3 regions of the Anaerospora sp. genome follow, and region 3 is predicted to be linked to each of the others. Evidence: a T-box and tRNA genes for the amino acid it is inferred to sense, from the RefSeq annotation. Region 3 holds a T-box; the other regions hold tRNA genes.
The links. A T-box is a leader RNA that pairs with one kind of tRNA and senses whether it is charged. The one in region 3 lies ahead of leuS (leucine--tRNA ligase), so its partner is inferred to be a tRNA-Leu.
Positions count from the first base shown of each region.

Region 1: it encodes a tRNA-Leu, which carries the amino acid that the T-box ahead of leuS (leucine--tRNA ligase) is inferred to sense. The anticodon was not compared.
Region 2: it encodes a tRNA-Leu, which carries the amino acid that the T-box ahead of leuS (leucine--tRNA ligase) is inferred to sense. The anticodon was not compared.

Region 1 is NZ_DALZUO010000040.1:6,669-17,630, reverse strand. It holds gene RTR76_RS19920 (ATP-binding protein) at 1-174, shown strand, start outside; gene RTR76_RS19915 (L,D-transpeptidase family protein) at 247-1,458, shown strand; gene polA (DNA polymerase I) at 1,653-4,283, shown strand; gene mutM (bifunctional DNA-formamidopyrimidine glycosylase/DNA-(apurinic or apyrimidinic site) lyase) at 4,295-5,119, shown strand; gene coaE (dephospho-CoA kinase) at 5,131-5,730, shown strand; gene RTR76_RS19895 (lytic transglycosylase domain-containing protein) at 5,792-6,370, shown strand; gene RTR76_RS19890 (peptide ABC transporter substrate-binding protein) at 6,388-8,022, shown strand; tRNA gene RTR76_RS19885 (tRNA-Leu) at 8,111-8,196, shown strand; tRNA gene RTR76_RS19880 (tRNA-Leu) at 8,219-8,302, shown strand; gene carA (glutamine-hydrolyzing carbamoyl-phosphate synthase small subunit) at 8,735-9,799, shown strand; gene carB (carbamoyl-phosphate synthase large subunit) at 9,801-10,962, shown strand, end outside.
Region 2 is NZ_DALZUO010000013.1:96,628-107,589, forward strand. It holds gene RTR76_RS12185 (HD-GYP domain-containing protein) at 1-115, opposite strand, end outside; gene RTR76_RS12190 (DUF2087 domain-containing protein) at 329-1,093, shown strand; gene RTR76_RS12195 (GIY-YIG nuclease family protein) at 1,111-1,470, shown strand; gene RTR76_RS12200 (PHP domain-containing protein) at 1,506-2,327, opposite strand; gene waaF (lipopolysaccharide heptosyltransferase II) at 2,346-3,389, opposite strand; gene RTR76_RS12210 (Lrp/AsnC family transcriptional regulator) at 3,469-3,882, opposite strand; gene RTR76_RS12215 (MBL fold metallo-hydrolase) at 4,003-4,758, shown strand; gene RTR76_RS12220 (DMT family transporter) at 4,715-5,647, opposite strand; gene RTR76_RS12225 (hypothetical protein) at 5,753-6,631, opposite strand; gene RTR76_RS12230 (phosphodiester glycosidase family protein) at 6,647-7,606, opposite strand; gene RTR76_RS12235 (polysaccharide deacetylase family protein) at 7,639-8,469, opposite strand; gene RTR76_RS12240 (hypothetical protein) at 8,592-8,807, opposite strand; gene RTR76_RS12245 (hypothetical protein) at 8,969-9,133, opposite strand; tRNA gene RTR76_RS12250 (tRNA-Leu) at 9,252-9,335, opposite strand; gene RTR76_RS12255 (TrkA C-terminal domain-containing protein) at 9,429-10,049, opposite strand; gene RTR76_RS12260 (beta-ketoacyl-ACP synthase III) at 10,164-10,962, opposite strand, start outside.
Region 3 is NZ_DALZUO010000002.1:238,799-249,760, reverse strand. It holds gene RTR76_RS03255 (acyl-CoA dehydratase activase) at 336-1,127, opposite strand; gene RTR76_RS03250 (double-cubane-cluster-containing anaerobic reductase) at 1,131-2,288, opposite strand; gene RTR76_RS03245 (DUF3343 domain-containing protein) at 2,308-2,544, opposite strand; gene RTR76_RS03240 (aminotransferase class V-fold PLP-dependent enzyme) at 2,537-3,694, opposite strand; gene yedF (sulfurtransferase-like selenium metabolism protein YedF) at 3,694-4,284, opposite strand; gene RTR76_RS03230 (DUF3841 domain-containing protein) at 4,588-5,145, shown strand; gene RTR76_RS03225 (DUF3841 domain-containing protein) at 5,103-5,708, shown strand; gene leuS (leucine--tRNA ligase) at 5,786-8,266, opposite strand; T-box leader at 8,321-8,529, opposite strand; gene RTR76_RS03215 (hypothetical protein) at 8,641-9,036, shown strand; gene RTR76_RS03210 (glycosyl hydrolase family 18 protein) at 9,104-10,621, opposite strand; gene pheA (prephenate dehydratase) at 10,689-10,962, opposite strand, start outside.

The DNA of each region.
Region 1 (10,962 bases), on a different contig from region 3:
CGTATGGGACTTGGTTTACCGATTGCTCATCGAATTGTTTCTGAACACGGAGGATTTATTAATATCAGTGCAGATGAAGTAAAAGGGACTAAGGTTCATGTATATCTGCCGATCAATGATGACCGCATTCGCCGGCTTACAGTAGTTCATCAGCAGATTCTTAATCTGCAATAAAACACAGTCATAGTACTAAGCATCCCTTCATATTAGTTTAGTGTTGCTAAACTAGTCAAAGAAGGGATGTTTGTGTTTTATGTGCGCTTAGTAATAATTGCCTTTTGTGTACTTGTTTTGTCCGCTTTTCCTGGTTATGCCAGTCGCAACCCCGATTTGCTCTCTCCGGCTGTTGTCATTAACTTGCCAAGCAGAACATTGGAACTTTATTCGGGAAATACACTTGTTAAGACATATCCAGTTGCTATCGGCAAGTTCTCTACGCCAACGCCCCAGGGGACTTTCTTTATCACCAGCAAAGAGATCGATCCTGCCTGGTATCCTCCTAAGGGCGGCAAGATTGTTCAGTCCGGTCCTGATAATCCTTTGGGGTACCGGTGGATGGAGTTTTTTCCTCTGTATGGCATACATGGTACGAACGCACCGTGGGCGATTGGCGAGGTCGTATCCAATGGCTGTGTACGCATGCAGGAGGAAGATGTAGAGGAATTATTTGAGATTATTCCTTGCGGGACCCCCGTCTATGTTACCTATGAACGAATAAAGGTGCGCGTTGACGAACAAGCGGTGTCGATCGGTATTTATCCGGATGTATATGATCACGGCGGTATTTCAGTAGAAGAAGTGAAACAAAAATTAGCTGCTCATAATTTGCAGGGGTTAGTTACGGATGCTTACATCAAAGAGCTAATTAGGGAAGAGGCTGATCAGCAAGTAATCATTGCCCAGTTTTCTAGGTTAAAAGTGAATGATAAAATGCTGGCGGAACATGCTATTATTCAGGGAGATACCAACTATATACCAGTGTGGGCGATTGCAAAAATTGCTAAAATGAATGTAATATGGAATGAGCAGACGGGGACTGTTAAAGCAGGTGCTGTGGAAGTGCCAGCTGAGGTAAAAGGCAATATTATCTATGTCACTACCCAAAATCTGCAAATCCTTTTTGGCGGTCAAGTACTAGTAAAAGCGGATGAAAAAGTGATAGAATATAATATATACAGTCTGATGGTTAATAACAAATCGATTACAGGTGAGGCTAAAATGACGGGTGAAGTATTAGCAGTTCCTGTTTTATCTGTTATCGAGTCACTAGGTTACAGGGGTGTGTGGGATAATGCCGGTAAAGCTCTTTTCATTCAAGGCAGGCAAATTCCCGTCATAATGATTGGTAATCAGCCTTATTTGCCAATTACACAGATCTATGAATACTTACGGGCTTATGTATTTTTGAATCAGCAAACGTATACTATAGAACTTACCTATCCTTTTACACCGCAATAGAAAGGGAGTTTATATTCCTTTCTATTTTTTTACATATGGCTGTTGATATCTGCCTGATTAAAGAGGATTTTTACAACAACCTGCCAATATATACAGTTTGGTATAGGTTGACACATTCGTTAAGCTTGACAAGCTGCAGAGTACGCAGCGCCAAAATACGAATATTTTTGACAGATAAATAGGATGGTGAGCATATGTCTGATAAATTTGTCATTGTTGACGGCAGTAGCCTGGTCCATCGGGCCTTTTATGCATTACCTCTTCTCAGTACTGCCAGTGGGCAATACACGAATGCCGTGTATGGTTTTACGACCATGCTGCTCAAACTGATTGAAGATGTAAAGCCGGATAGTATTGCCGTAGCTTTTGATAAGGGTAGAATTACTTTTCGTAATGAGCAGTACAAGGAATATAAAGCGCAGCGTAAGCCCACTCCTAAAGAATTATCGGAGCAGTTCTCTTTGGTGAAGGACGTGCTTTCCTGTTTAGGAATTGCTATGCTTGAAAAAGCCGGGTTTGAGGGCGATGATATCATTGGTACTCTTGCAGTCCAGGCAGAAAAGCGGGGCTGCGAAGTTGTCATTGTAACCGGAGACCGGGATGCGTTGCAGTTAATTACAGATCAAACAAAAGTACTGTTAACTAAAAAAGGCATTTCCGAAATGGATTTAATGGATGCCGGTGCCGTAGAAGCAAAATATGGTGTAACACCTAGACAAATCATTGATTTAAAGGGATTAATGGGTGACACTTCGGATAATATACCTGGTGTGCCTGGTATTGGCGAGAAGACTGCCACTAAGCTGATCAGTGAGTTTGGCTGCGTAGAAACCTTGTTAGCCAATCTTGATAAAGTTTCCGGAAAAAAGCTGCAGGAAAATCTTCGTAATAATGTGGAAGCCGCTATTATTTCTAAAAAATTAGCGACTATTCAGTGCGATGTGCCAATGGACGACTTGCCGGATAGTTTTATTATGCAGCCACAAGTGGACAAGCTTTATGAACTGTTTATCCGCCTGGAGTTTAAGAGCCTTGCGGCAAGAATTATGCTGCTATTTTCGGACAATCCTGTTGAACAAATTGACAAACGGACAGAGCTGCAACTGCCAACTATTGACATTATAGTAAAAGGGTATGAAGTGATGGATATCCTCTGCAAAGCCCGGACAGCGGATGTTATTGCGGTTTACCCTTTGCTTGCGGGCCATATTCCGGCTACTGAAATAAAGGGGATGGCAATCTCTTTTGGTGACGAAGGCTACTATATTGATGGTACCGCCGAGCATTGGGACGAAGTGCTGGGACTGCTGGCTGATGAGTCCGTACGCAAGATAACTCATGATGCCAAAAAAATTTTAAATGCCTGCAATTCGTTGGGAATCGCAGCCAAGAGTATTGAATTTGACACATTGCTTGCGGGGTACTTAATGGAACCTACTGCAAGTGAATATACATTGCCTTCGTTAGCTGCTAGGTATGGTGAGCAACAGGTAGACTGGACAGAGAAGAAGCACGGACATTCCCCGGAATATATCTATTGGGCTGCACAGGCAATTAATGAGCTATATCAACCAATGACAGAACGCTTGCAAGGGGCCGGTCTGGATATCCTGTATAGAGAAATTGAGCTGCCCTTAATTAAGGTGCTTGCTGCAATGGAGTCAACAGGTATTCGCGTTGACCGTCAAGCTCTGCGAAATATGGCGATTGAAATTAGCGAAAGAATTGGCTTGCTGCTCACCGAGATTTACCGTTTGGCGGAAGAAGAATTTAATGTAAATTCAACGAAGCAATTAGGTAGTATTCTCTTTGAAAAGCTCAAGCTGCCGGCTGCTAAAAAGACAAAAACAGGGTATTCGACAGATGCGGAAGTATTGGAAGGTTTGGCAGGGCAGCATGAAATTATCGATAAGCTGCTGGAATACCGTGTGCTTACAAAACTCAAATCTACGTATCTTGATGGTATGGATGTACTTATCAATAATAAGACAGACCGTATTTACACAACCTTTAATCAGACGGTTACCGCAACGGGCCGACTTAGCAGCTCTGACCCTAATCTGCAGAATATACCGATTCGCACGGATATTGGCAGACGCATCCGTGAGCTATTCGTTCCCGGTGAAGGCTATGATTGTATTATGTCAGCCGACTATTCGCAAATTGAATTGCGCATTTTGGCTCATATCTCTGGTGATCCTGGTTTGCAGGACGCATTTGTCACTGGCCAGGATATTCATACTCGTACCGCTTCAGAAGTCTTTGGTATACCGCTTGCTGAAGTAACCGGAGAAATGCGTTCCCGGGCGAAGGCTGTGAATTTTGGAATTGTCTATGGTATTAGTGATTATGGTCTGTCACGTGATATTGGTGTTACCCGTAAAGAAGCAGGGCAGTATATTGATAATTATTTTGACCGCTATAAAGGCGTAAAGACTTTTATGGATGAGGTAATCGCCAGTGCCCGGACTACCGGTTACGTGACAACACTGTTTGGCAGGCGGCGGTTTTTACCCGATATTAACAGCAGAAATTTTAACCTACGCTCTTTTGCCGAACGGACAGCCATGAATACGCCTATTCAAGGAACTGCTGCAGACGTGATAAAGAAAGCCATGATTGATGTTTCCCAGGCTCTTCAGGAGAAACAGCTATCCAGCAGGCTTTTGCTTCAGGTTCATGATGAATTGGTCCTTGAAGTAAAGGCGGAAGAAGTGGAAGTGGTGGGAAATATGATTAAACAAGCAATGGAGAAGGCTGTTTCGCTTAATGTGCCTTTGATCGCTGATATTAAGACTGGACCTAACTGGGCCAAAGCAAAATAAGGGAGGAAGCTATGCCTGAATTGCCGGAAGTAGAGATTATTAGGCGTTCGTTAGTTGACAAATTGGAAGGGCGTCGAATTCATGGTGTAGAGATCTTGTTGCCCCGCCTGATTAAATGGCCATCAGCTTATGAATTTCAAGCTTTGGTGACAGGTAAAACCATTCAAAAGCTTGAAAGAAAAGGCAAATATTTGATTCTGCAGTTAGATGACAGCATGATGCTGGTTATTCATCTGCGTATGACCGGCCGGTTATATTTTGTTGATAATGAAGAAAAGACCGATCGGTTTACACACATCATTTTTGATTTGGGCGAGGGCTGTAAGCTGCTTTATGCAGATACACGAACATTAGGGACGTTGTATGCAATGCCTGCAAGTGAATTATGGCGCATTGCCGGATTAGCGGGTATGGGACCGGAACCTCTTACTGCCGAGTTCAGCCTGGCTTATTTCAGAGGATTAGTTCATGCCAGAAAAGGGAGAATTAAGGCGCTGCTGCTTAACCAAAAGCTGATTGGCGGTTTAGGCAATATATATGTTGATGAAGCGATGGCTATCGCGAGGATTGATCCGGACCGTCTAGCCTGCTCCTTAAATGATCAAGAGGCTGGCCGGTTATATGAAGCGATTAATCAGGTCATTGAAGACGGTATTAATCATGGCGGCACTACTTTTCGGGATTACCGTGATGGTACCGGTAAAAGTGGCAGTCATCAGAATTATTTAGCTGTTTATGGTCGCAAAGGACAACCATGCAAGCGGTGTGGGACACCTATTGAACGCAAAGAAGTAGCTGGCAGAGGTACGCATTATTGCCCGAATTGTCAGCGTTAACGGAGGTTAATGTGTATACAATTGGGTTAACTGGAGGTATTTCCAGTGGAAAAAGCACAGTTAGTGCTATGCTTGAACAATTGGGAGCAGCTATTATTGATACAGATATAATAGCACGCAAGATTGTTGAACCCGGACAGCCTGCATGGCAGGAGATTGTTGCCGCCTTCGGAACAAGCTGTCTTTTCCCGGATGGTCATATTAACCGAAAGCTGCTTGGTGAAATTATTTTTACCGATGATCATAAACGGCGGGTTTTAGATAAAATCACTCACCCCCATATTCAAAATACTGCTAGGCAAGCTTTGCAAGCTGCAGCTCAACAGGGGATAAAAACAGCGGTTCTTGATGCACCACTGCTGATTGAAGTTGGCTGGCAGCACATGGTGCAAGCGGTTTGGGTTGTGTATGTTGATGAAGAAACGCAGATTGAGCGGCTAATGAGACGGGATCGCTTAGATCGAAGTCAGGCCTTGGCCCGTATTCATTCTCAAATGAGTTTGCGTGAAAAGCTTCTCTTTGCTACCGTTGTTATTGATAACAGCGGTAATTTGGAGGCGACCCAAAAGCAGGTATTTGCCGCCTGGCAGTGCCTTGCAGCGAATCAATGAAAGAACATCATATTTTTTGAGATTATACATAGGCTGTAAAAGAGTACAGTACATAGATGGAGTGATCATATTGCGCAGAAAAGCCTGGCTGAAAGTTTGGCTCGTTGTTATGATACTTTTGGCGGTTGGCAGTTACGCAGTTTATTGGACTGACTGGTTTCAGAAAAAATTTGTATATCCTTTGCCCTATCAGGATTTGGTGTATCAATATGCATTAGAAAATAATATTAGCCCCTATCTTGTTGCAGGAGTTATTCTTGCAGAAAGCAAATTTAACCCTAAAGCAAAATCTCCTAAGGGAGCTACCGGTCTCATGCAAATTATGCCTGAAACAGGCCAATGGATTGTCAGCCAAATAGAGAATGAATATGAGCAAGTCGGCGATTTAACAGATCCAGAAACTAATATTCAATTAGGAACTTGGTACTTGACTTCTCTTAGAAAAGAGTTTTCCAGTAATGAAGTGCTGATGCTGGCTGCCTATAATGGAGGCAGGGGCAACGTAAAACAATGGATGAATAAATATGGCTGGACGATGCAATTTGACGAAATTCAGCAAATTCCGTTTCGGGAGACGCGTGAGTACGTAGGTAAGGTGCTGCACAATAAGCAGCGCTATGAAGAGTTATATGGCCGCTAAGTAAAGGGGTTGATTTTTTGCAGAAGAAAGCGGTTCTTTTATTGATTTGTTTAGTGCTTACTGCTGCTATTGTTACCGGGTGTAGTAAAAAGAGTGATCCTTCGCAAACTCAGCCGGCTAAACAATTGCAGCGGGGAGGCCAGTTGACTTATGGAACCTTACAGGAGCCCAATACACTCAATCCTTTATTATCTGACTTGATGGCAACAGCGGAGGTTGGCAGACTTGTATTCAGTGGTTTAATTACCAGCGATGACAAAGGACAATGGATGCCTGATCTTGCTGCAGAAGTGCCTACACTTCAGAATGGGGGCGTTAGTGCTGACGGCCTGACGGTTACTTATAAGCTGCGGTCAGGGGTTACCTGGCATGATGGGATACCGTTTTCGGCAGAGGATGTAAGATTTACCTGGAATGTAATTATGAATGGCCAGAATAAGGTTGTATCTCAGGAGGGATATAACTTTATTACAGCAATAGAGATACCGGACAGTCAAACTGTTATTGTGCGTTTCAAGGAATACTATGCACCTTATTTGACGCTATTTTCGACTATTCTTCCCAAGCATAAATTAGAAGGAACCCCGGACCTTAATAAGGATTCTTTTAATCGTATGCCTATAGGGACGGGGCCTTTTAAATTCAAAGAGTGGAGAATTGCTGAGAGTATAACCTTTGAAGCAAATGGTGCTTATTTTCAAGGTCGACCTGCTCTTGATACGATTCTTTATAAGATCATTCCGGATACGAATATTTTGCTTACTCAATTAAAATCCGGCGATATTGATCTTGTTACAAATATCGTTCCTGCTCAGTTGGAGCAATTTAAGGCGATTGCCAATGTGAAAACCATGATTACTCCCAGTATGGTTTGGGAGCATTTGGATTTTAACTTGGATAATACTCTGTTTCAAGACGTTCGGGTGCGACAGGCCATTCAGCTGGGCATTGACAGGCAGGCGCTGGTAGCTGCATCACTTCGCAATGTAGCAAGTGTGGCTTTAACCGATCAACCGCCGTTTTCCTGGGCGTATAACGGGAATGTAAAATCGATCGGCCGTGATGTAAATGCCGCCAAAGAACTCTTATCACAAGCCGGATGGCTGCCTGGTATTGATGGCATTTGCGCAAAAGACGGACGCAAATTAACGTTTACACTTGTTACAACAAATGGCAATAAAATGCGTGAAGCAGTGGCACAGCAGCTTGCACAGCAATTGAAGGATATCGGGATATTGCTGCAGGTGCAATATGTAGATGTTCCCGGTTTCTTTGCCGATGTGCTTAAAAATCGCCGTTTTGAAGCAGCTATGTATGCCTGGGTGGCAGGCATTGACCCTGAAAATAGCCGGTTATGGCATTCGAAATATATTCCCGGGCGGGCAAATGGCTTTGACGGACAAAATTACAGCGGCTGGCGTAATCCTGAGATGGATAAATTGACGGAACAGGGTAGAATGACGGTGGATATGGAACAACGCAAGCAGATTTATTACCGTATGCAAGAAGTAATCGTCCAGGAAGTTCCCGTTATCCCGCTTTATTACCGGGCGACAATTGATGTTGTGAAAAACAATATCGCCAATTATCGACCGAATCCTACGCCGGCAGGAAACTTCTGGAATGCTTGGCAATGGGGATTTATAAAATAGATAACTAATCATTTTATGTAAAAAGGTCTTGACGCAATAAAAGTGTTATGGTAATATAACAATGTCGCTGATGGCGATAATGTGTAATGCGGTCGTGGCGGAACGGCAGACGCGCTAGTCTCAGGAACTAGTGGGAGCAATCTCGTGGTGGTTCAAATCCACTCGACCGCACCATATCCTTTATACCCCTCACCATGCGGTTGTGGCGGAACGGCAGACGCACCATCTTGAGGGGGTGGCGGAGAGATCCGTGTGAGTTCAAATCTCACCAACCGCACCAAAAATGAAAGTAAAGCTTACAAACAAAGTGTTTGTAAGCTTTTTTTATTTTGCAAATGAGAGTAACGTCCAGTACCTTGTCAGCTCTAATCCGGTGAATGCTGGCGGCCAATTTTCCGCAACCCTTCGTTGTCGTCAGTCAACATACATCCGGTATGCCTCCTTCCTCCGCCTCGGTTTGCGAAAAATAGCCTCACCACTATCCTATCGTTTTAAAGCTGAGAAGGTACTAGCTTTTTGCTTGACAAAGGCAGACTTAATTTGATAGTATATATATAAATAAAACATGCATAAAAATTAAATAATTTCACCAGATATGCAGAACTCTTTATTGACGAATGGTGGTTTATAAAAAGATTCCTTGCTATTTGGCAAGGAGTTTATTATTTCTTCTAATGTATTTTATTAATAATTATTCAAAGGTGGAGTTGCTATGAAGGGGAAATTGGTCCTGGAAGATGGAAGCTGCTTTTACGGACAAATGATTGCCGGTGAGTTTACCACTGGTGAAGTCGTTTTTAATACAGGGATGACTGGTTATCAAGAGATACTTACTGATCCGTCTTATTGCGGGCAGATTGTTACAATGACATATCCGTTAATTGGCAATTATGGTGTTAACGCAAGCTTTGATCAATCGCGAAAGCCTTTTGTAAAAGGTTATATTGTGAGCGAACTGTGTGATAAACCAAGTAACTGGCAGTCAGAAGATTCGTTAGTTAACTACTTGAAAAAGAATAAAATCTCCTGCCTTTATGATGTAGATACCCGTGCTATTGCCAAACGAATTCGTTCGGCCGGTACGATGCGTGGCTGGATTGTTCCTGAGGATATTGATGAGCTGGCGCTGAAACAGGTAATGGAAGTCCCATTGGATAATCAGCAGGTTAAAGAAGTTACTACAGAACGTGTATACAAAATGCCGAATACGGGATACAAGGTTGTCGTTATGGATTTCGGTATTAAGCAGAATATCCTGGATTCTTTGCATAAAACAGGTTGTGAATGTATTGTGGTTCCGGCACAAACAGATGCAGCTGCGATACTGTCTTATGAGCCGGATGGAATTTTCTTATCAAATGGCCCTGGCGATCCTCAGGATGCCCAATATGCAATTGAAACAATAACAAAATTAATTACACAAAAGCCTATTTTTGGAATTTGTCTTGGTCATCAGCTGTTAGCGTTGGCGATGGGAGCGCAAACCTATAAACTCAAATTTGGCCATCGTGGCTCGAATCATCCGGTGAAAGATTTGGAATCAGGACGTGTGTATATTACCTCTCAAAATCATGGCTATGCTGTCGATGAGGCTTCGATCAGTAATTTGGATGTTACTGTTACTCACCGGGCCGTTAATGACGGTACAATAGAAGGATTCAAGCATAACAGTTTGCCCGTATTTTCTGTCCAATATCATCCGGAAGCAGCACCGGGACCAGATGATAGTGCGTATTTATTTACTGAATTCATTTCGCTGATGGCGAAGGAGGACTGACATGCCGAGAAAACAACATTTACATAAAGTAATGGTTATAGGGTCGGGGCCGATTATCATTGGTCAGGCCGCTGAATTTGATTATGCCGGTACTCAGGCTTGCCAGGCTCTGAAGGAAGAAGGGCTGGAAGTCATTCTTGTTAACAGCAATCCGGCAACGATTATGACTGATGCTAATATTGCAGATCGTGTGTATATTCAACCGCTTACGCCGGAAGTTGTAGAAGAAATAATTGCAAAAGAAAGGCCTGACGGCTTACTCCCAACACTAGGAGGCCAGGTAGGGCTTAATCTTGCGGTTAAGGTGGCGGAACTGGGGATATTGGCTAAATATCAGGTAGAGCTTTTGGGAACTCCGCTGGAAGCAATTAAGAAGGCTGAGGACCGGGAGCTGTTTAAGGCTACGATGGAGCAAATTGGTCAGCCGGTACCAGAAAGTGCAATTATTGAACATTTTGATGAGGCGCTTGAATTTGCGCATAGAATTGGTTACCCGCTGATTGTCAGACCGGCCTATACTTTGGGGGGGACTGGCGGCGGTATTGTTACAGATGATGTTGAACTCGAAGAGATTGTTGCCAAGGGCTTAAAACACAGTTTGATTCATCAAGTGTTGTTGGAGCGCAGTGTAGCGGGCTGGAAAGAAATCGAATACGAAGTTATGCGTGACCGGGCCAATAATTGCATTACCGTGTGTAATATGGAGAACTTTGATCCTGTAGGGATTCATACCGGTGATAGTATTGTTGTGGCTCCTTCGCAAACGCTTACCGATCACGAATATCAAATGCTCAGGACGGCTTCTTTAACCATTATCCGGTCCCTTGGAATTGAGGGTGGCTGTAATGTACAGTATGCACTTGATCCCTATAGCCGCCGCTATTATGTTATTGAGGTCAATCCACGGGTCAGTCGCTCCAGTGCACTAGCTTCCAAAGCTACCGGTTATCCTATTGCAAAAGTAGCGACTAAAATTGCGATTGGCTATCATTTGGATGAAATTAAAAATGCCGTTACACAGAAGACAATGGCTTGCTTTGAACCGGCATTGGATTATCTTGTTGTTAAATTCCCCCGATGGCCTTTTGATAAATTTGCCCATGCTGATCGCATATTGGGAACACAGATGAAAGCAACCGGCGAAGTAATGGCAATTGACCGTT
Region 2 (10,962 bases), on a different contig from region 3:
CATGTTCAGCATGCCTGGCTGTATACTCATCGCGAAAATAAATTTTATTACAATAATGATCGATTGCATCCATATTGACCTGGTCTATCAGCAACGGAGCCTGCTTATTGCTCATTTCTCACCTTGCAAGAATTCGTTCATTTCCAAAATACGTATATACATAATTTGTTATTGCCAGCCATTATCCCTTTCGGAATTCTTGCCGCATGAAAATTTAACAAAGAATACTGTACTACAAAGCTACTCCAATTATTGGTTTGTTGACATTTTATAGACGAAATAGTAATATGTCTATAGATAAAATAAACATAGATAAGGATGGTTTGATATGAAACAGCTATCTGATTTGTTTTGGAATGCCTCTGTTGCCGAATTGCAGCAAGGATATATATATTGCGAGCACAGCCAGGAATATATGTGCCTCATCTGCGGCCACAAATCAATTAAAGGTATTATTTACGCTGACGAAGCCACCTATTATGAGGCTGAAAAATATATACAGCTTCATATTTATCGTGAACACTCTTCAACATTTGCCTACTTGTTGAGCCTGGATAAAAAATTTACCGGTTTAACGGATCATCAGAAAACGTTGCTTACCCACTTTTACGAAGGCCGAACTGATGCCGATATTGTCCGGGAAACAGGAAGTGGCAGCACTTCCACTATCCGCAATCACCGCTTTACGTTAAGAGAAAAAGAAAAGCAGGCAAAAGTATTTTTAGCCATTATGGGAATGGTAACTGCCAAACCTGCGCAGCAGTCTTCCTTTATCACCATTCATAAGACCGCTACTATGGTTGATGAACGATATGCTATGACAGAAGAGGACAACGAAAAAATCTTACGTGCCTATTTTCCTGAAGGCTTAGCAGGTCCATTAAGTGAGTTTCCTGGTAAAGAAAAACGCAAAGTAGCTGTTTTACGGCATATTATCAAGCGGTTTGATCCGAACTGCCGCTATTCAGAAAAAGAGGTCAATGCCATCCTAAAAAAAGTCCATTCCGACTACGTAACGCTGCGGCGTTATTTAATCGAGTATGGGTTCATGGACCGCATTGCCGATGGCTCCCAGTATTGGGTCATGTTATAATAAAGGAGTGTATTTTTATGGATAGAAAAAAAGAATTGAAAACCCGCTATAAGGAAACACCGCGTCCTACCGGGATTTATCAAATACGCAATACTGCTAACGGCAAACTTCTAATCGGCAGCAGCCTTAACTTAGACGGCTCTGTGAACAGCAACCGGTTTCAATTGAAAATGAACTGTCATCGCAATTCCCAATTACAGCAGGACTGGCAGACTTACGGTGAGACTTCTTTTACTTTTGAGATATTGGAAGAGTTAAAGCCGGCTGATATTCAATCGCCCGACTGTAAAGAAATATTAAACAAATTAGAAGAACAGTGGCTGCTCAAACTACAGCCCTACGGTAATAAAGGTTATAACAAAATACCTGCGAAGTAAAAGACTCCCGGCTTAAAGCCGGGAGTCTCTTCTATCTATTGCGGATAAATTGATTCTAATGTGAGTTCATTCAACCGGATGTCAGGATAACCCAATCGGCGATCAGGCAAAAACACGCCATGGCAATCAGAACCGCCGGTAATCAGCTTGTTGTGACGGCGGCTCCATGCTATAGCAGCACGCACCGTTTCTGCTTTATGGCTGGGATGATAGCACTCAACACCGGCGATATCAACCTTGCCAAAATAATTTAACGTTTCTTCCAATTCAGTGCCGTGAAAAGCGCTGCCCGGATGAGCCAGCACCGGAATTCCTCCCGCCTGGCGGATCGTTTCTATCGCCTTGACAGGCGATGGAAACTCAGGGAAAGTAATTCCTGCAAGTGGCGTAAAGAGATTAGCAAAAAAGTCCTTCGCATCTGTGCATAAGCCTTTATCAATCAAGAAGCTTAAGGATTTCCATCCTCCCCGGGCAGGATTATGCTGATAGTCGACATATTCCTGATAATCCAACTTTATACCTGCAGCAATTAGTTTCTTAATACTGTCGTGATCTGCTTCTTCCATTAACTCATAATTATGTTTTAGTAATTGCTGCAACGCTGCTGTCTGCAAGTTAATTTTATATCCTAAAATATGAAATGATTGCCTTTTTAGCGTCGTGGATATTTCCACTCCTGTACAAAAGCCAATTCCTGCAGTTGCTGCTAATTGTTCAGTTTCGGTAACATTAGCAACAGTATCATGGTCGGTGACCGCAAAAAAAGAGATTCCAGCTTGCTGTATTTGAGAGACTAATTGCTCCGGCGTCCAAGATCCATCTGATGCAGTCGTATGAATATGTAAATCTACCTTCACAAAAACCTCCTACTTAAATTAGTGCAGATAGGGCTTAATAGCTTGTATTACCTGCTGAGGCAGAACATCCTTCATGCATTGCTGATGATTGAAGCGGCACTTCATTTTATGACAAGTCCTGCAGCCTAGCTCTGCCTCCAAAACAGAATGGCCTTGTTCCAACGGACCAAAGCGATTAGGATTAGTGGGTCCGAAGATGCTAACAGTAGGGATTCCCATAGCTATCGCCATATGCAAAGGTCCTGTATCACCAGTGACAACGACGGTAGATTTTTTCAGTAAGGCAGCCAATTGAGGCAAATTTGTATGTCCTACGGCATCAATAACAGGTGCGCTCGTTTTCTGCAATACTTGTTGCGCCAGGCAGCGGTCAGCCGGACCACCACACAGCATAACTCTCGCATGCTGAGCTAGTGCATCGGCAAGCTCAGCAAAATATTCGGGAGGCCAGTTTTTGGCAGACCATGTTGTTGCCGGTATAAGTGCAACAAGCTTTTGCTGCGGCTTGATCCCTGCCGAGGCCAGAAACTGCTCTGCGAAGTCAATATCTGGTTTCGTTAATTCCAGCGTCATATTGTAACTGCCAGGCTTAATGCCGAAAGGCTGCAGTATGCTGAGATACCGCTGAATCATATGGCTTTCGCTTTCTGGAGCAGGCGCTATTTCCGTCATAAATAAGCTATTCAGTTCTCGCGTGTTTGATAGGCCGATGCGCCTTTTAGCACCACTGGCTAGTGCCACCATGCCGCTTAAGAAAAGGCCATGCACATCAAGTGCAATATCAAAATTACGGGCACGCAAATCAAGACGAAGCTGTTGCCACAGCTTCCAGGCCTCAGCAAAACGGCCATGGCGCATATGATCTTCCCATTTTTCCCGCGGCCATACATAGACCTCATCGATGTAAGGGTTAGCTTCCAGCAAATCTGCCGCCCCCCGGCCAACGACCCATGTTATATGTGCAGCAGGAAAGGCTTGCTTCAATTCTCGTACAACAGGAGTACAATGCAATACATCCCCAATTGAGCTAAGCCGAATAACTAAAAAACGCTTGGCGGTCACTATAATCTCCTTTAATACAGATAGTATTTACTATATACAAATATGTTCTCTTTCATCCGAATATCTTCTTACATAATCTCTATTCCAGCTTTTCAATCGATAAGTTTACACGGTAATTTCCGTAGCGCAGCAGTAAATTTAAAAAGCTGGTTAAATCTGAATTAGCAGGAAAGCAGGCCTTTAACCAATAACAGCCTTCTCCGCTGATACGATGCACTTCTTCTACTTCTGTCCGGCTCTTAAGAAACTGCCGCAGTTCATCATGAAGCGTAGTCTTCATAAAGATGGTAATTAGAGCAATAACCGGTTTTCCTAGCTTACTTTCATCCATAATAGCTGTATACCGTTCAATAATCCCCAGATCCTCAAGCCGGTGAACCCGATCGGCAACAGCTTGTCCGGTAAGATGAATCTGACGGCCGATTTCTTTCCATTGAGCCCTTCCATTACGTTTTAGATATTCGATAATTTCATAATCGATATAATCAAGCATAATTGTTCATTTCCTTTCCTGACGTAAGCGACAGCCAGCTTTTGACTTGCGTGCCTATTAGAGATTACAGTCACTATAGGCTATGCTTATGATAAGACTATGATAAGGGGGCAGGATGATTTGAAAATCCGTTTAATTCGCCATGCAACGCTGCTAGTTACTTTAGGAGCCAAAAGAATACTTATTGATCCTATGCTGAGCTCAGCAGGGACAATGAGCGCCGTAGACAATTCTCCCAACCCAAAGCCAAATCCACTGCTTGATCTGACCATGCCGCTTTCCGATTTGCTTACTGCCGATGCAGCCTGCGTCACCCATTTACATCGCGACCACTTTGATGAACGTGCTAAGGAGCTTCTGCCTAAAACTATCCCCTTGTTTTGTCAGCCTGGCGATGAGGAAAAGCTGCGCAGCTTCTCCTTTACTACGCCTCACCCGATTGCTAGCAGCCTGCATTGGGATGGCATAACGATTAGCCGAACAAGCGGCCAGCATGGAACAGGTACAATTGGGGTGAACATGGGACCGGTTTCAGGATTTGTATTTGAGCATCAGGGGGCTTCCTTATATATTGCCGGCGATACAATATGGTGCAACGACACGAAAGCCGCACTTGACCGCTACCGCCCGCATATTGTGGTAATTAATACCGGTGCCGCCCAGTTTCTGACGGGAGGACCAATCGTCATGGACAGCGAAGACGTAATTACACTGTGCCGTTATGTTCCGGCGGCCAAAGTAATCGCTGTCCATATGGAAGCGTTCAACCATTGCCTGCTGACTCGCAATGAGCTGCGAGCTTTAGCTAGGGAACGGCAGATTAAAAACCTCTTTATTCCAGGTGATGGTGAGGAGCTTGTCTTTGATCCCGATTAGCATCAGCTGGCCTTACTGCTAAGTATACTCCCGAAATGATAATAATGGCACTAGCTATTTTTACTACTGTAACCGGCTCATGCAGAAAATACCACGCCTGGCCGATAGTAAAAACTGGTACCAGGTTAATAAAAATCGCTGACCGGGACGCACCAATTTCCTGGATGGCAATAAGCTGAAAAAGATATCCAATCACAGAGGCAAAAACAGCCATATAGCCAACTGCCAGCCATCCCCCTAAGGTAGTATCGGGAAGGTACGTCATCGGCTGCTCCCAGATAACAAAAGGAATAGCCACTACTGTACACACCAGAAATGTATAAGCGGTAATCATCAAGGGAGACAGGTCATATCTTTGCATGACCTTCCGGCTGAGAATGGAATAACCAGCCCAGCTCCAGACGGCACCAAACATTAAAATGTCTCCCGTATTTATACTGAGATGCTGAATTACTTGCCAGTCACCACCAGTGATGACCAAAAAAACACCAAAAAAGGACAATAAAAAGCCGGCCAGTCGTACTCGATTAATCTTGTCTCCTAAAAATATAGCTGCCAATAATGCTGTCACCATTGGATTTGTTGAGCCAATCAGCGATGAGTTAATTGCGGTTGTGTACTGGAGGCACGCAAAAAACAGGCTATGATACAAGAAAGTCCCCGCAAATCCAAGTAATAACAGAGGCAGCCATTCGTCCCGCTTGGGAAGCCAGCGCTCTTGGCGCCTATAATATAGGATGGTAAAAATAAAAGGCAGGGCAAATAAAAAGCGGAAAAATGTGAGTGCAAAAGGCGGGAACTCACGTACTGCAAATTTCCCGGTAATAAACGCACCTGACCAAAACAGCGCTGTTAAAATCATCATACTGTACACTCTCAGATTAGACATTAGGCACCTCCCATGGATTGTATACTAAGTTTCACCATGAAAAGAAAGATGTCCTGCACATACCCGCATAAAAGAAGACTTGGAACAGTTGTTCCAAGTCTTTTGTTATTTCTTCACCGTTGCTTCAGCAGCCTCCATTGTTAAAAAGCGTACATCTGTCGGCTTCGTCAATGTCCGGTCAAGCTCAAACCCCACTTTCAGCTTGCCTTTAAGCACCGTTTCCGCTAAACCCTGAGCATTCACTTTGGCCAGATAAATATTATTCTTGCCATCTACGCCAACCAGATTGTATTTTGCACCGTACGGTGAAATAACTCGCCAGCTCCCGTCACCATTACGTACATAAACAATGCCTTCTGCCAAATTATCATAAATGAGCGAGTCCTGGTCAAAGAGAACTCCAATCCGGCCAATGCGGGTTCCTGAAAGATAGACCCGATTTAAATCCTGATTAGCATCGGTACGATAAATCCGATATTGTTCAGGACCGCTTGCAACTAAAACCTGCATGTATATGACGTTAGTGGCCGTTGAATAAGCGACATCTGTAATTTTACTGCCTGTCGGTAGTTTGTCAATCGTAGTAGATAACTGATGTCCATCAGAATGAGGATTAATTTGAGTAAGGACAACTTTAGTAGCATCTTTGGCAGTATTATCAGTATAAACGGCCATAAGCGCCAAATCGCGATCTTCCAGCCATTTAAAATACGATACCTTTTGATTATTCAAGGGAATTGAACGAAGCAATGCTTTTGGTGACGTCCCATAGATTTCTACAGACTCATCTTTCACAACTGCCATATAGTGTTTATTTCGGGAGTAATAGGTTTTCCCGTCTACAACTGCATGTGCTTCTGTGACTGCACTAACTTGAAATGAGGTAGCAGGGGCGAACAATACCCGATCCAGATAAAAATAAAAGCTTGCCTGAAACAAAAGGCCTGCCAACAGCCATATTGCCAGTTTATAACTTGATTTCACTAGCTGCCCTCCTCATCATTTTACGATAAAAGCGGTGGGAATCATACGTTCACCTAGCATATCGCAAGGTTTATTCACTACTTTTCCATTGTAATACAGTGTAGTGCTAGATCCACCATCTAAATTAGCTGCCACATAGGCACCTTGCTCATACAAAATATTTTGCACATCCAATAGAGTTGCCCCCAGCGAATAGCCTGGCTGCCTTCCGTCAATGACTAAAAGCAAAATCGTTCCATCTTTACGCTGACCAATAGCGGTCCGCGGCGCAACGCCCCAGCCGCCATCACCATCTCCATCCTTAATGAGTTTTTTCCCATTAATAATAAGCGGTGGTCCAAAAGAAACCCCTTCTGCTACATTCATTTCCCGCATTTCTTTAGGTGTATAATTACCGGCTACTAAAACACCGGCCTTAGTTACTCCAATTAGCTGAACCTGCTCTTTTATATCGCCGCCGATCAGGAATTTGCCCTCATTAATAATTACTCCATATGGCAGCCTTCCCGTGCCAGTACCATTTGGATCATAAAACCCGCCGGCATTAATAGCAGCTACTGCATTATTAGCAATTCCAATCGAACTGGTAGTATCGCCTTTTTCTTGTATATCCTGAGCAGTAGCCGCCTTGACGCGGGTTGGGTCAGGAATCTCAAGCATATAACCAGTAAAACGGGTAGCATTAATGTTGACTAGTCGAAGCGAACTCGTTTCCCGTTTTGTAAACTGAAACAAGTCCTGCTTAGGCTGGTTAGTCGGGTTAAATTCTCCCACAATCTCTTTAATTTCCTTTTCAGAGAAGATCCATGTAATATAGTGTGGATGACGTGAAGTTAGAACAGCTCCTACCACACTTCGTTTAATGTTATCAAACGGTCCGAAAAGAGTGATAAACGGTGCCGTAATCAGTAAAAATACTAGGTTAATAATAATGAAGCGAAAGTATATATTTGAGGCAATGGCTAGTTTCGTCATCGCTCGCCCTCTTCTTTGTTTTTTGGACTATTTTAAAGTATAGAATAGTCTTCTTTGGTTAGTCGTTCTTCAAAATGCTTAAGATCCACAGAATTGCCTATCCAGACTCGATTCAACACTAAAGGATTATCACCTTTTTTGGCCCAGCCAGCGTTAGTCGTTACAGCAAACGTCATCCCTTTTTCGCGCAGAAGCTTAAGCGTAATGTCGTTATAACTGCTATACGGGTAGCAAAACCAACGGGTATCCTGATTTAGGTTGCGATCAAGTACTTGTTTGGATTTTGCAATTTCTTCAGCTTGCTCTGCTGGAGAAAGCTTTGCCAACTCTCTATGAAAATAACTATGCGAGCCGACTTGCATTCCAGATGCCTTCATTTCCTTGAGTTGTTCCCATGTTAAATTTGTACCGACCTCCCCGGCAGGAATAAATACCATGCTGGGAAATCTGTATTGTTTTAATATAGGCATAGCCACATCAAAAGTATCCCGGTAGCCGTCATCAAAAGTAAGCACAACCGGTTTTTCAGGCAAGGCTTTCCCTTCACTGATATAGCCGGCTAGCTCATCCAAAGTAATGGGATTGTAATGGTTTTTGTATAAAAAATCCATTTGCTCGACAAATCTTTCTTTGGAGATAACGGCATCATTATCTCGTTCATCGCCAATGCTGTGATACATGAGTACAGGAATTCCGCGAGGCACCGAGAGAGAGGCTGCAGGAGCTTTGTCTCTTACTGTAATAGACGTTTGTCCTTTCGGCCCTTCTGAGGACTCAGGTTGCTTAGAGATATTGCCGCAGCCGGTAAGAAAAAATACGACAATAATAAACAGGGTTTGCACTAATTGAAAATTTTTATTCATTATATCACCAAATCATGCTTTTTTACATCAAAATTCTACAAACTTAGGAAAAGTCCTTCAACTATTCTCCCATGAATTAATCTCGTATCGATTAACAGGGGCGCCTCGGTGTCAGGCCTTACTTATTTATGGCACTCAAAAGCTGTGGGCTTGTCCTCTTCCTGATCAAGCAGACGTACCGTATTATGCATTGTGAGAAGCACAATCTCCGTAGCTTCTCTTGTTGCGGCTTCCCGCTGACTAGGACTCATATATTTTGTTAATGTCAACGCTTCAATGGTATTTTCCACTATTTGGGCGGTTAATCGTAACAGCCCCGTTTCCATTTGTCTGTCCATTATCATCTCATCTCCATCATGCCCTAACGCTCTGGCGCCCCCCCTATCACTATAGTTGATTATTGCTGCGAACCAAGACTAACGGTGTCACTGCTTTTGGTATTTCTCTTACAAATAAGTACGAAAACCTCCGATAAGGTATCGAAGGTTTTCGCATAAAACTATTCGGTTTTATTTTCGTCTCGCCGTGCACGCTGCTGCCGCTGTTTTGCAAGCTTGGCATTATTGACCGGTTCAATTTTTGTGCCAAATTTAGCGGATAGTAGTTTTTCAATTTCTTCCGGTGTCAATTTGTAGGTTTTAACATCAGGTCTTTCCATGCTCATTGTAACTCCTCCGTCGCTGCTAGTTTAGATTGCCCAGGCTACGGGGAAAACGTACTACTCTCCTCATAAAACTAAAAAAAAGCTTCTGACTTTGTCCTAGAAGCCTTAGTTGCTATGATGGTGCGGTTGGTGAGATTTGAACTCACACGGATCTCTCCGCCACCCCCTCAAGATGGTGCGTCTGCCGTTCCGCCACAACCGCATATATGAAGTTATATTACTAATATTATCACTTTATGTCCGCTTTGTCAATGCTGTCCCCTGTCAATAAAAGCTATTCACCCGCGCCCTCAACTTACTCAATGGCCTGAATAAAGCGGGTTACCTGCTGAATTACGTCAGCACTACCGACAACTACTAATCGGTCATTTACTTGAATATCAGCAAGAGGTCCCGGTGATATAATCACTTCCGTTCCCCGCCGGATTGCAACTAAGGTAGCGCCTGTGCGCTGCCACAGCTTAACATCGGCAATCGTTTTTCCCGGCAAATGAGAGTATTCAGGAACTCTGATTTCAACCGGATTATAAGGAGTCAGATTCCTGAGGCGGTCAGAATAGCCAATGATATTAGTAAAAACCTCTTCAAGACGCACATCAATTTCGTGTTTTCTCTCCAGAAGCAATTCCAGTTCCTGTTTTAGCGAATATACCGACTCTACGTTTTTAGAATGCTCAATGAAGCGCAGTGCCTGCTCCACAGACAGCACCACCACTTCTTTGCCTTGTGCTACCGATACGACATTGCCATCTTTAAGCAGGGCAACCGCTTTGCGAATTGTTTCAGAAGACACATTATAATTACCTGCCAATAGCGTCCTGCCTGAAATCTTTGCGCCAACCGGAAATTCTTCGTTAATAATTCGCTGTGCTAAATCTAATGCAATTGAATGATACATAGACATTGGTGCCGTCATTTCTCCACCCCGCATACTTCAATACCTTTATTATATAATAAATTACGTACAAACTTCAAAGCCGGTAAAAAAAACCTGCGCAGCACCAAATACCACGCAGGTCCTTTATATTAACTACTTATACCACTTGACAATACTTGCTGCCCATGTCAGCCCACCGCCAAAACCAACCATGGCAATTGTGTCGCCTTTTTTGATCTTACCGTCTTTAACAGCCTCATCAAGCGCAATTGGTATGGAAGCTGCTGAAGTATTGCCATATTTGTCAACATTGACAACGACTTTATCCATCGGCATGCCAACGCGTTTGGCAGCAGACTGGATAATCCGGATATTAGCCTGGTGGGGTACCAGATAGTCAATGTCTGCGGTTGTCAAATTCGCCATTTCGAGTGCCTGCTTTACGGCCTCTCCCATAACTTTAACCGCAAATTTAAATACTTCATTTCCATCCATACGGGTGTAGTGAAGACGCTGCGCCACCGTTTCCGCAGTTGCAGGAAGGCGGGATCCACCGGCAGGCATTTTCAGCAAATCACCGCCGGCACCTTCAGCGCCTAGATGAACTCCAAGAACACCAAATCCTTCAGGAACCTCCGCCAAAACAGCAGCGCCGGCTCCATCACCAAACAGGATAGCCGTATTGCGGTCTGTCCAGTCAGTAATTGTCGATAATGCTTCTGCCCCAATGATGAGAATCTTTTTATACATTCCTGTTTGAATAAATGTGCTGCCGGTCACGAGAGCATACATAAAACCGGAGCATACGGCCGTGAGATCAAAAGCAGCCGCATTAACAGCTTTCAAGTTATTCTGAACCAGACAGGCAACCGATGGAAACACCATGTCAGGAGTTACAGTCGCAACAATAATCAAGTCAAGCTCTTCAGCGCTGACTCCGGCATCAGCCAAA
Region 3 (10,962 bases):
TTCTTTGCTAGAGCTGCCTTCCTCCACAGAATTCAATATAAAGCTACACTCCGCAGTATAATTGATAAACTAACAGCAATTTAATAGTTAATTGTAATTCGCTAATTAAGACAAGCTTATCTGTGTGTTATCCTAACACAGATAATTTAAATGCACTAATCGTGATTTTAAATGAACAAACTCAAATACAATTGATAATTACTATAATTCTTATAATAATCACAATTATTTTATAATTACACGAAAAACTGACAAAATATTACAAAGACTGCCAGCAGCAGTCCCGCACCTGCATACTGGCAGTCTTTATTTATAAGAAAAAATCTATAGAAATTTTATTGCTCAGAAATATTTCTCCGGGCTTTTCTTACCCAGTATATTCTCGCAGCGCCAATAGCACCAGCAAAACAAGATAAACCGGATGAAACTACCGGAAAGCCAATCTTTTTCTCTAAAGTCAGTCGCAGCCCCTCCACCCCCGCTAAGCCGCCTGTGAGCAGTACGGGGCTAGAAGGCTCCACTTGGGCCGCCAGTGCAACAGTACGGTCGACAACTAAATGAACAATGCCGCCTGCCACTTCCTCACGGCTTTTTCCCGCTGCTAGCTGCGATACGATTTCCGAATCGGCAAACACGGCACACATGCTGCTTAACGAACAGCTTTTTCCGGCAGAAAGGAGGGCCGAAAACTCCGCCATATCAATACCCATGCGGTTAGCCGACATTTCCAAAAAACGACCGGTACCTGCGGCACATTTATTATTCATTTGAAAAGAGCGGACATGTCCATCCTCCACGGCAATCACCTTGGAATCCTGTCCGCCAATATCAACAACTGTGCGCACCCCCGGCAGCAGGTACTCTGCCCCCAGCGCGTGACACGTAATTTCTGTCACAGTCTGGTGCGCAAAATCGATGCTCACACGCCCATAACCGGTAGCAATAATATGGACACTTTCGTTTTTTATTCCGGTCTTTTCCAGCAGTTGACCTAAAACTGCCCGGGATGTGTCCTTGGGGCTCCAGCCGGTAGGCAGCATACAAGAGGCAAGAATATTGTCCCCTTGGAGAAGGATGCCTTTGCAGGCAGTAGAACCACAGTCGATGCCTACAGACGCTTGTATCATATCTTATAACATCTCCACAAAAGCACCAGCCCGGGTGGATAGCTGACCGATATCGGATGTACTATAGTCAGTTTCCAATTGCAGGTACGGAATCCCCTTACGTTTCATAAACGCTTTAACCGAATGAGCTTCTACTGCGTAGGCATGACAGGCTTGCAGTGTCATTTCTACAACACCATCGACATGAAATTGTTCACAGAGACGTTCTAAAAGCGCAAAGCGGTTATTGTCAGGGGTCATAACGGCACAGCCAATCTGCAAATAGTGATCCGCAATATTGGTCAGTGGGTCCCCCGCCTCCCGGCACTGCCGGTCCAGCTGTTTGGCTCCGGTACAGTTTTCATAAACAACGACAACTGCTCCAGCCTCCTCAATTACCTTTACTACCTTTTCAGTGACACCACCCATTGGACAGCCGGTAATGAGAATTCGTGGCGCCTCTTCCTTGACCGGCCTCTCTCCTGCTAGATAGGCGTCACGGATACTGTCAATTGCGTTTTGGATTTCCGCGACCTTCTCTTCCCAGTTAAATTTAAACTGAGAGCCAAATAGAATTTGCAGCTGCCTGAGTCCGGTTATGGGCGGCGGCGTCATAATACTCAGCTCATACAGTTCCTTCAGCAGCCTGCGTTCCATGTTCCTCCTGACAATCGCCTGGCGCAGCTGGTCATCTGTTATCGTAACACCAAAGTCCTTTTCCACCCGTTCCTTTAGCCGTACCAGCTCCGCACGCCAAAGTGCCTGAGCTTCTGGAGTATCCTGCCTGCGGGGGAGCTCAAGAATATGAACATTTTTTTCCTTAGCCAGAAGTTCATACATTTTTACTTTACCGTCGCAGGTTGTCTCACCTACTACCAAATCGGAAAAATACATGTAAGGGCATTTGTCAGTAATGGCAAAACCGTAACTGGACTTAATCAGCGGACACAGGTTACTCGGCAGCACCTTTTCCGCTTCAGGAATGGTCTCGTCACTGGTAGAACACAACCCCACACTGACAAGGTCGGCAGCCATAAAAATTTCCAGCGGGGTATAGGTACAGAACTGGCCCACCACCCCTTTGCCGCTGTCTTTAATTTTTTTCATCGCTAAAAATCCATTTTGCCTTGCCTCTGCAAAGCTATCAAATATTTGAGGCAACTGGGTTTTCCTCTCGATCATTTGCAAATCCCGCCCTTCGTTAATACAGTAAAATAATTCGCTTTTCCTGATATTCAATCTTATGTTTAGCCATTATCTGAAGCAGCATATCCTCCCACTGCGGTTCCGCGCACCAGGCAAGACCGCAGCTGCCACTGATTTCCCGAGGAATCGGTATTAAACGCCCTTGCTTGGTTTCACAGACAGCCTCCATGGCCATTGCGGCCGTTGTTGTGGGAAAAGCAATAACCAATTTGGGTTGTTTCTCTCTAGCCAATTATCCCTGCTCCCCCTTCTGCGGCAATCTCAGCAATTGCCTGAATTCCTGTGTAGATTTCCGCCTCTGTATTGAAAGAGGAAAAACTAAACCGTACCGCCCCCGGCCTCTGGGTACCTAAAGCCACATGGGCCAGCGGAGCACAATGAGCCCCTGTTCGAACGCAGATATTGTAATCCCTTGCTAAGCGATCCCCCACTTCACCTGAATCCATAGAACTGATATTTAAGGTAACAATGGGAGCATGCGGCACAGTTGCATCGCCATAGATGCGCACGCCAGCAACCGTTTCAATTCCTTGACGAAAGAGCCTCGTTAATTCCAGTTCTTTATTGCGGATCACAGCCATATCCGTCTTTAGAATGTATTCAACTCCTGCCAGCAAGCCAGCGATTCCGTGTCCGTTGGCAGTACCAGCTTCCAAGGCTTCAGGCATACCCTCCGGATGGATTTCCGAATAACTGTGTAACCCGCTGCCACCTACCTTAAGCGGCATTACAGCAAGTCCTTTGCGGACGCAAATTCCACCTGTTCCCTGTGGCCCTAACAGCCCTTTGTGTCCGGTAAAGCAAAGAACATCAATGCCCAGCTTGTCCGCATTAACGGAAAGCACGCCGGCGGTTTGCGATGCATCCACAATTAGCAGCAAACCGTTCTTTTTGCAAAAATCGGCGACAAAATCCAGATTGGTGACTGTACCTGTTAAATTAGAGGCATGGGTGCAGACAACGGCTTTACTATTAGGGCGAAAGGAACGGTAAAAACCGTCATAATCCAAATTTCCTTTTTGGTCAATGCCGATAATGGATAATCCCATCCCCTGGGAACGGAGCTTATAAAGAGGCCGCAATACAGAATTATGCTCCAGGACTGTGGTAATGACATGGTCTTGGGGAGTCAGCAATCCAAGGATGGCAATATTTAAACTTTCCGTTGCATTGGAAGTAAAAACTGTCTGATCGGCAGTTGATCCTAGCAGCTCAGCAACTGCTTTACGAGCCCGGAAAATGCAGCGGGTTGCGGCCAAAGAAGCCGGATGACCGCCCCTTCCAGCCCCGCCAAACGTGTTGATAGCCTCCAGTATTGCAAGCCCAACCGCTGGTGGCTTGGGCAGACTCGTGGCAGCGTTATCAAAATAAATCATATCCATCACGGGCGAAGGATGCTTTCAGCGTCCCGCATTTCTTCGACAATGCGGTACATGTTAGTTGCTTCCCCTACGCCGAGCTGCTCCGCGATGCCCAAATGATTCAAACAAGTGCCGCAGGTCAGGACTAAAACTCCGCCCTGTTCCAGGCTGACTAAGTCTTCAAGCGAATTTGAACCATGTACGGCCAGTTTCGCACCCGTGTTATAAAGCAGAATGGTATGAGGCAATATTTCCAGTTGAGTAAGAGTAAAAATAAATCCCTTCATCAAAATGTGACCCAGCTCATCATTACCAGTACCCATCGTATCGGACGATAGGACAACAACTGTTTTTTTCTCGCTTGTTGCCCGTTCAAAAGAAGGCTCGTGTTGCTGAGGTTTTCCTTTTATAAGTGTAATGTGAAAAATGCCAGCTCTACGAGATACGTCAAACTGGCATCCTGCCGACTCGGCAAACCGCCGGATATTTTGAGCTGCTGCCTCATTGTCTACCAGCACCTCTAATTGGCCCTGTTCCATTGCGGCGAGTCCTTTTTTTGTTTTAATTACCGGAAGCGGACAGGCATCTCCAATTGCATTTATTTGTTGCATAGGTTATCTCCCTTATGTCTCAGTCTCCTGATAAAGTAAGCTTCTTTTTTGTTATCCTAGCACAAATAAATAATTTAAACTAATCGCAATTTTCAATTGCTATTTTAAACTCTCATTGATAATTTAAATAAACTTCATCAAGAAACGGTTCTTTCTTGCCTGCAATCAATTCAAATGCCTATAAAAAAATAAACCTACATCTTTTTATCGAAATTATCAATAAAATTTGACGTTACAGATTCATTCATTATAAAATAATTGCAATTTAATACCTTATTCTGCTGTGATTGGTAGGGATAAACTGTGAAAAACTTCGTAAAATTATGGACCAAACAGCACGAAAACATCGTACACGAATTAGCAAGAAATGACCGCTATATAGTAAAAAAGGCATACATTGTCAGCAAAATGGAAGATCACGCTGGTTTATACCTGGATGTGTACAACTGGTACTATCAGGCAGCAAGCAAGCTAGTACGACCACCTGAAGATGTAAAATACCCCGTTTGGGTGTCTCTGGCAGAAGAAGCTAAGATAGGAAACAGCCCCGGGAATGTGCAAATAGAGCTTTTAGTTGAACAAGATCAGCTGATCACATTGGATATTGACAAGTGGGGTAAGATTGTTAACTATATGTATATTCCGGCAAATGCTCAGGATGAAAAAGAGCATGCTTCTCTGTTAAACCGCTACGGTATTGATGACTGCACTGCCTATATGACGCCATTTTATCCCATCATTAAACGAAAGATCATTAAAAGCTGGGATCGCTTATTTGATGAAAGCATCATTCTTAGTGAAGTCAGGGTGGGAACCATATGGGAGCTGAAAAAAGAATGGATTGTTACCATAACCACATAACACTCTATACAGCCCAGAGCGATGAAGTCGTTCACCATTTACTGACTGAAGGCTGTCATTATGTGAAGCTGGAATACATCGCCCGGAAGTATGGGGAAGTATCCGCTGTGTTCTTACAGTCTTATTCGTGGTACACCGAACATGCTCAGCGTATTGTACCAAAGCCCAAACTGACAGAATCGGCCGTTTGGACTTTCTACGACCTAAGATACCTCGACCATCACCCCGGAACCCAAATCTTAAAACTGAGTGTGCCTCTCCAGCATACGGTATCTTTCCGAATGAGCGATTGGAACAAGATTTTGAACCGACGTTACCTCGGACAATCAGAAGAAGAAGCAGCGAAGTTCGCTGAAAAACTAACCCACTACGGAATTAGTTACACTGGGGATGTGGTTACCCCCCCCTTTTATCCCCACCTCAAAAAAGAGCTCCAGGACAGCTGGAAAAACCTATTCCGCTATGATCAACACGTAAAGAAAACAGGTACCGCTCTGTTTCCTGACATGCAGGCAGGACTGTGGTATATTGACCGGCAGTGGTTACAAGAAATCATTCCCTAGAAGCTAAAAAAAGGCATCTTACGCCTGTGCGTAAGATGCCTTTTTGCGACAGTGCTGCAGAGTAAGCAGCCTGTCCTTTATTTTACTACTATATTCACTAGTTTTTGAGGAACGCAGATGACTTTCACAATTTGCTTGTCTTCAATCAACGCCTTTACTTTGTCTTGTTCCAGCGCTTTTTTCTCTAATTCGGCAGCATCAATTCCTACCGGAATCAGCAGCTTATCCCGAACTTTCCCGTTGATTTGCAAAACGATTTCAACTTCAGCAACCTTAATTGCTTCTGCGTCAAAAATGGGCCATTGTTGTTTGTGAACACTATTGTCTCCGATAGTCTCATGCCATAGCTCTTCAGCCATATGCGGAGCAAAGGGTGCCAGCAGTCTAAGCAAACTGGAGATAACTTCATGTGCCAGGCCTGCATTGATCTGCTGTTGTTGTTCTTTAAACGCATACATGGCATTAACAAGTTCCATAATTGCACTAATAGCTGTATTAAAGTTGAAGCGGTCGCCGAGATCTTCTGTGACCTTCTTAATAGACGCATGTAATGCCCGGCGTAATTCACGCTCAGATTTGCTCAACTCTTCCTGGTTGATTGTCTCTGTCCGGTCTCCCATAAAAGGTGCGAAATGATCTACAATTCGCCACAATCTATTGAGAAAACGAAATGCTCCTTCAACGCCCTGGTCGTTCCACTCCAAATCACGCTCTGGAGGTGCTGCAAAAAGAATGAATAGCCGGGCTGTATCAGCGCCGTATTTACCAACAATCTCCTCAGGTGAAACTACATTCCCCTTCGATTTGGACATTTTTGCACCATCTTTAATAACCATTCCTTGCGTAAGAAGGTTTTTAAAGGGTTCATTAACATTTACCAGACCGGCATCTTTTAGTACTTTGGTAAAGAACCGGGAATATAATAGATGTAGTATTGCATGCTCAATACCACCAATATATTGATCTACCGGCATCCAGTAATTCGCTTTGGCAGCATCAAAGGCCTCGGTCAGGCTTTGTGGGCTGGTATAGCGCAGGTAGTACCACGAAGAATCAATAAAAGTATCCATCGTATCTGTCTCACGGCGGGCTTTTCCACCGCATTTGGGGCAGGAACAATTAACAAACTCTTCTACCTGGGCAAGAGGTGAGACGGAACCGGAAGTAAAGTCCACATTTTCCGGCAGCTTAACCGGTAAATCTTTGTGCGGCACAGGAACGATACCACACTGCTCACAGTAAATCATTGGGATTGGCGCACCCCAATAACGCTGACGCGATACCAGCCAGTCTCGTAAACGGTAATTCACTCTCCGTTTACCAATTTTCTGTGCTTCCAGCCACTCTGCTATTTTTAACTTGCCTTGTTCATTGGTAAGACCGGTAAAATCACCAGAATCAACCATCACTCCCGGCCCATCATAAGCACCGGACATTTGATCCAATTGAAGCTGCTTATCAGCAGGCTGAATAACAACCTTCTTAGCTAAGCCGTACTTAGTAGAAAACTGCCAGTCCCGCTCATCATGTGCCGGAACACCCATAACAGCACCGGTTCCATATTCAACAAGCACATAATTAGCCACCCAAATTGGCACCTGAGCTCCGGTAAAGGGATTTACGGCATAAGCACCTGTAAACATGCCTTCTTTTTCCGTCTCAGTTGAAGTACGGCTGACTTCGCTCATATTGCGGATTCTTTCTACAAACTGGCGCACAGCCTGCTCTGTCGGTGTGCCGGCAATTAGCTTTTCTACTAAACGGTGTTCAGGTGCAAGCACGAGATAAGTAACACCGAAAACAGTATCATGGCGTGTAGTGTAAACGGCAATCTCATCGTTCAGCTCTGGTATGGCAAATGTAAATTCCGCACCTTCACTGCGTCCGATCCAGTTTTCCTGCATCGTTTTTACGCGTTCCGGCCAGCCTTTCAGCTCACCTAAGTCAGACAACAACCGGTCAGCGTATTCAGTAATCTTAAAAAACCATTGCTCAAGCTCTTTTTTTACTACTATTGAATCACAGCGCCAGCATTGACCGTTCACTACTTGTTCATTTGCTAAAACAGTGTTGCAGTCATTGCACCAATTGACAGCTGCCTTTTTCTTATATGCTAGGCCACGCTCATAAAACAGCTGAAAAAGCCATTGCGTCCATTTATAGTAATCAGGATGACAGGTAGCAACCTCTCTGTCCCAGTCATACGAGAGACCAAGCTGCTGCTGCTGACGGCGCATATTGGCAATATTATCCCAGGTCCAGCTTGCTGGATGAATTCCATGTTTAATCGCTGCATTTTCCGCTGGCATGCCAAAAGCATCCCATCCCATAGGATGGAGAACATTGTAGCCCTGCATGGCCTTAAAACGAGCAACTACGTCACCAATGGAATAATTGCGCACATGTCCCATATGCAGATTTCCCGAAGGATAGGGAAACATCTCAAGAACATAGTATTCTGGGCGCTGACGATTTACTTCGGTACTAAAGGTCTTAGCATCGGACCAATGCTGCTGCCATTTAGTTTCAATTTCGTGAGGTGTATACTTTTCTTTCATGAAGAACCTCCTAGGCTTTTTTGCATAAAAAACAAAAAACGTCCACGGCTTCTAGCCAGGGACGATTTACTCGCGGTACCACCCTGATTGATGGGATCTCCCATCCACTCACTACCGTTAACGCCGGTAACACGTAGACTGCTAGTCCTAGTTTCGCAGTCGCTCCTTCACAGCGAGTTCAGCTTAACATGGTTTGGCTCGCAACAACCGCCAACTCTCTGCACCTGCTTTCAAAACTTACTACTCTGTGTCATTGGATTATTGATTACCATTATATAGTAGCAAAAATAGAATGTCAACTTTCGCCTATTCTCAGTCTTTACTGGTTCTAACATGAAAATATAAGAAATACAATAGCTTATAGGAGGTGTGTTATGTATAAGCTGATTATTGGCAATGTCCGCATATCTGTAATGAATGACGATATTAAACGGGAAGAAGCAACCTCTGCTGCTAAAAAGGCCATCGCCGCTGCCAGTCAAAGAAGCAAGCTGCTTAGCCACGTCGAAATTGCCACCGGCCCTAGCGGCCTGGAAGTCACTACAACAGAAAAAGTTGGCGCAAAGGTAACCAGAAAAACCATAAAACAAAGTATGCTTGATGGTGTTTACGCATCTGCAAGAGAAAAATTTTTTCCTACCAGCGCTTTCAGTCAAAAAGACAGCTGGTTTGATGGTGATACCGGACAGGAATGGTCTGGGGAAGCAGTTCGGGTAGCCCGTGAAGAAGTATTAAAAGAACTGGAGAACTGGATAAAATCAATAAAATGAAATAGACGGTCTGAACATTACAGTTCAGGCCGTCTATTTCATTTTATTTGGTATTTCCTGGAAATAATTATTTTATCTTTTTATGCCTTTTTGATTTTTTCTGTTTTTTCTGCTCTTGCTGTTCTTTATTCTCTGGTTGTGCAGCTGCTGGTTTTAACACGGTTTTTAGTACGTCCCAAGTTTGCTGTTCTTCAAAATCCTTGCGCCAGGCGGCAACACCTGCTAATTGATATGTCAGCGCTAGTTCTGCTTTGAGCTTCAAAGAGGCCGGCTCTTCCAGCCAAATTTTATATTGCTTATCTCTTTTTGTATATTCAGCATAGTACTGGCCTTTGTCTTCCAGCCAGACAGGCTTAACGCCGTTATCCTTAAGAATTTCATTCGTCTGAGACATTGACAATGTCTTTGCCTGCACCTTTACAGTGCCATTACTGCTAGTCTCTTCCCATTCACGAGTATAAAAAGGAATCCCAAGAATTACTTTTTCTTTCGGTATATCCGCCAATGTTGCCGCAATGCCTTTTTCAACCCAGCCGTAGGAAGCTACCGATCCGCTGACCGGGCTTAGGCGAGGATGCTCATCATAGGCCATTACCATAACATAATCTGCAATTTTACCAAGCTCCCGCCGGTCGTAGCAGCGCGACCAAAAGGCAGAATTGGAAGGAACCGTAACATCTACAGACAAAACAGCGTTCTGCTCGTGCAAAGCAGTTGCTAGCAGCTTGACAAAAGAAGTGAATCGTTCCTTATCCTCTTCATACATATTTTCAAAATCAAGATTAATACCATCAAGATTATATAGACTTACATACAACATAATCTGCCTGATAACATTTTCCTGAGCAGTTACATCTTGCAGTATTTTTCTTGTTAATTCCCGGTCAAAGCCATTTGATAATAATGCCCATACCTTATATCTTTTCTCATGTGCATCCGTAACATAACGCTGGTCAGCTTTGTTCAGTACCATGCCCTCAGCATTGGTGATGGTGAACCAGGTAGGTAAGATAACATCCAAACCGTCAATTGCAGGTTCAACTCCAAGATTGCGGTTGACAATACCAACATGATCCCACACGGCATTAATCTTTCCAGTAAAAACAGTCTTATCTCTTGGTTTGTTTATCTGATATGCCGTATAGCCCAAACTGGCTTCAGGAATTACGTCTACGATCTTTTCTTCTTTACGGGGCTTAGCGGTTATTCCCAATACGCGGTCTAAGTTGTACAGATTGATATAAGGTTTACCCTCAATGAGCTTTATGGGAAAATTAAGTGTTAGTCCTTTTTGTATAGTACGGTCCAAATTAGCTGTTTCCAGTTGAAACCTCGGAGCGTCTAGCGTCACATATATTCGCTTTTCCGCCAAATCAATCCGTATCTGCTCTTCAGAATACCATTTTACCGTCTCAACCGGCAGCCAGGTCTCTCCTCTGTCCACAAATGCTTTGGCTCCGCTGTCCACTTTTGTGCCCCATGCATCAGTTACTACAATATCATTTTCCAGCAGCTGCGCCATTGAAACAACGGGTGTAAACAATAAAAACAGTCCCAAAAAAGTTAGCATGAACAGTTTACGCATACTTCCTCCACCGGTTTCTTTCCTACAATATTACATAATATATTCGTGGCCAGTTACGAAATTCCTGTTATAAACGCTCTTTGCTTGGCCGGCTTGTATCGACAACAGGATAGGAACCAAAGCTTTTAAACCAAATACTCTTTTCCTTCACAGCCTTAACAGCTGCGAATACCTCGTAGTCTTCCAAACTTCCATCTAAATCAAGAAAAAAGATATAGGCTCCCAGTTGCGTGCGGGCAGGGCGTGACTCAATTCGCGTCAAATTCACATTGCGCTGAGCAAACTCGTGCAGAATCTCACACAAGCTGCCTGGTTTCTTACCATCTATCTGACATACGATG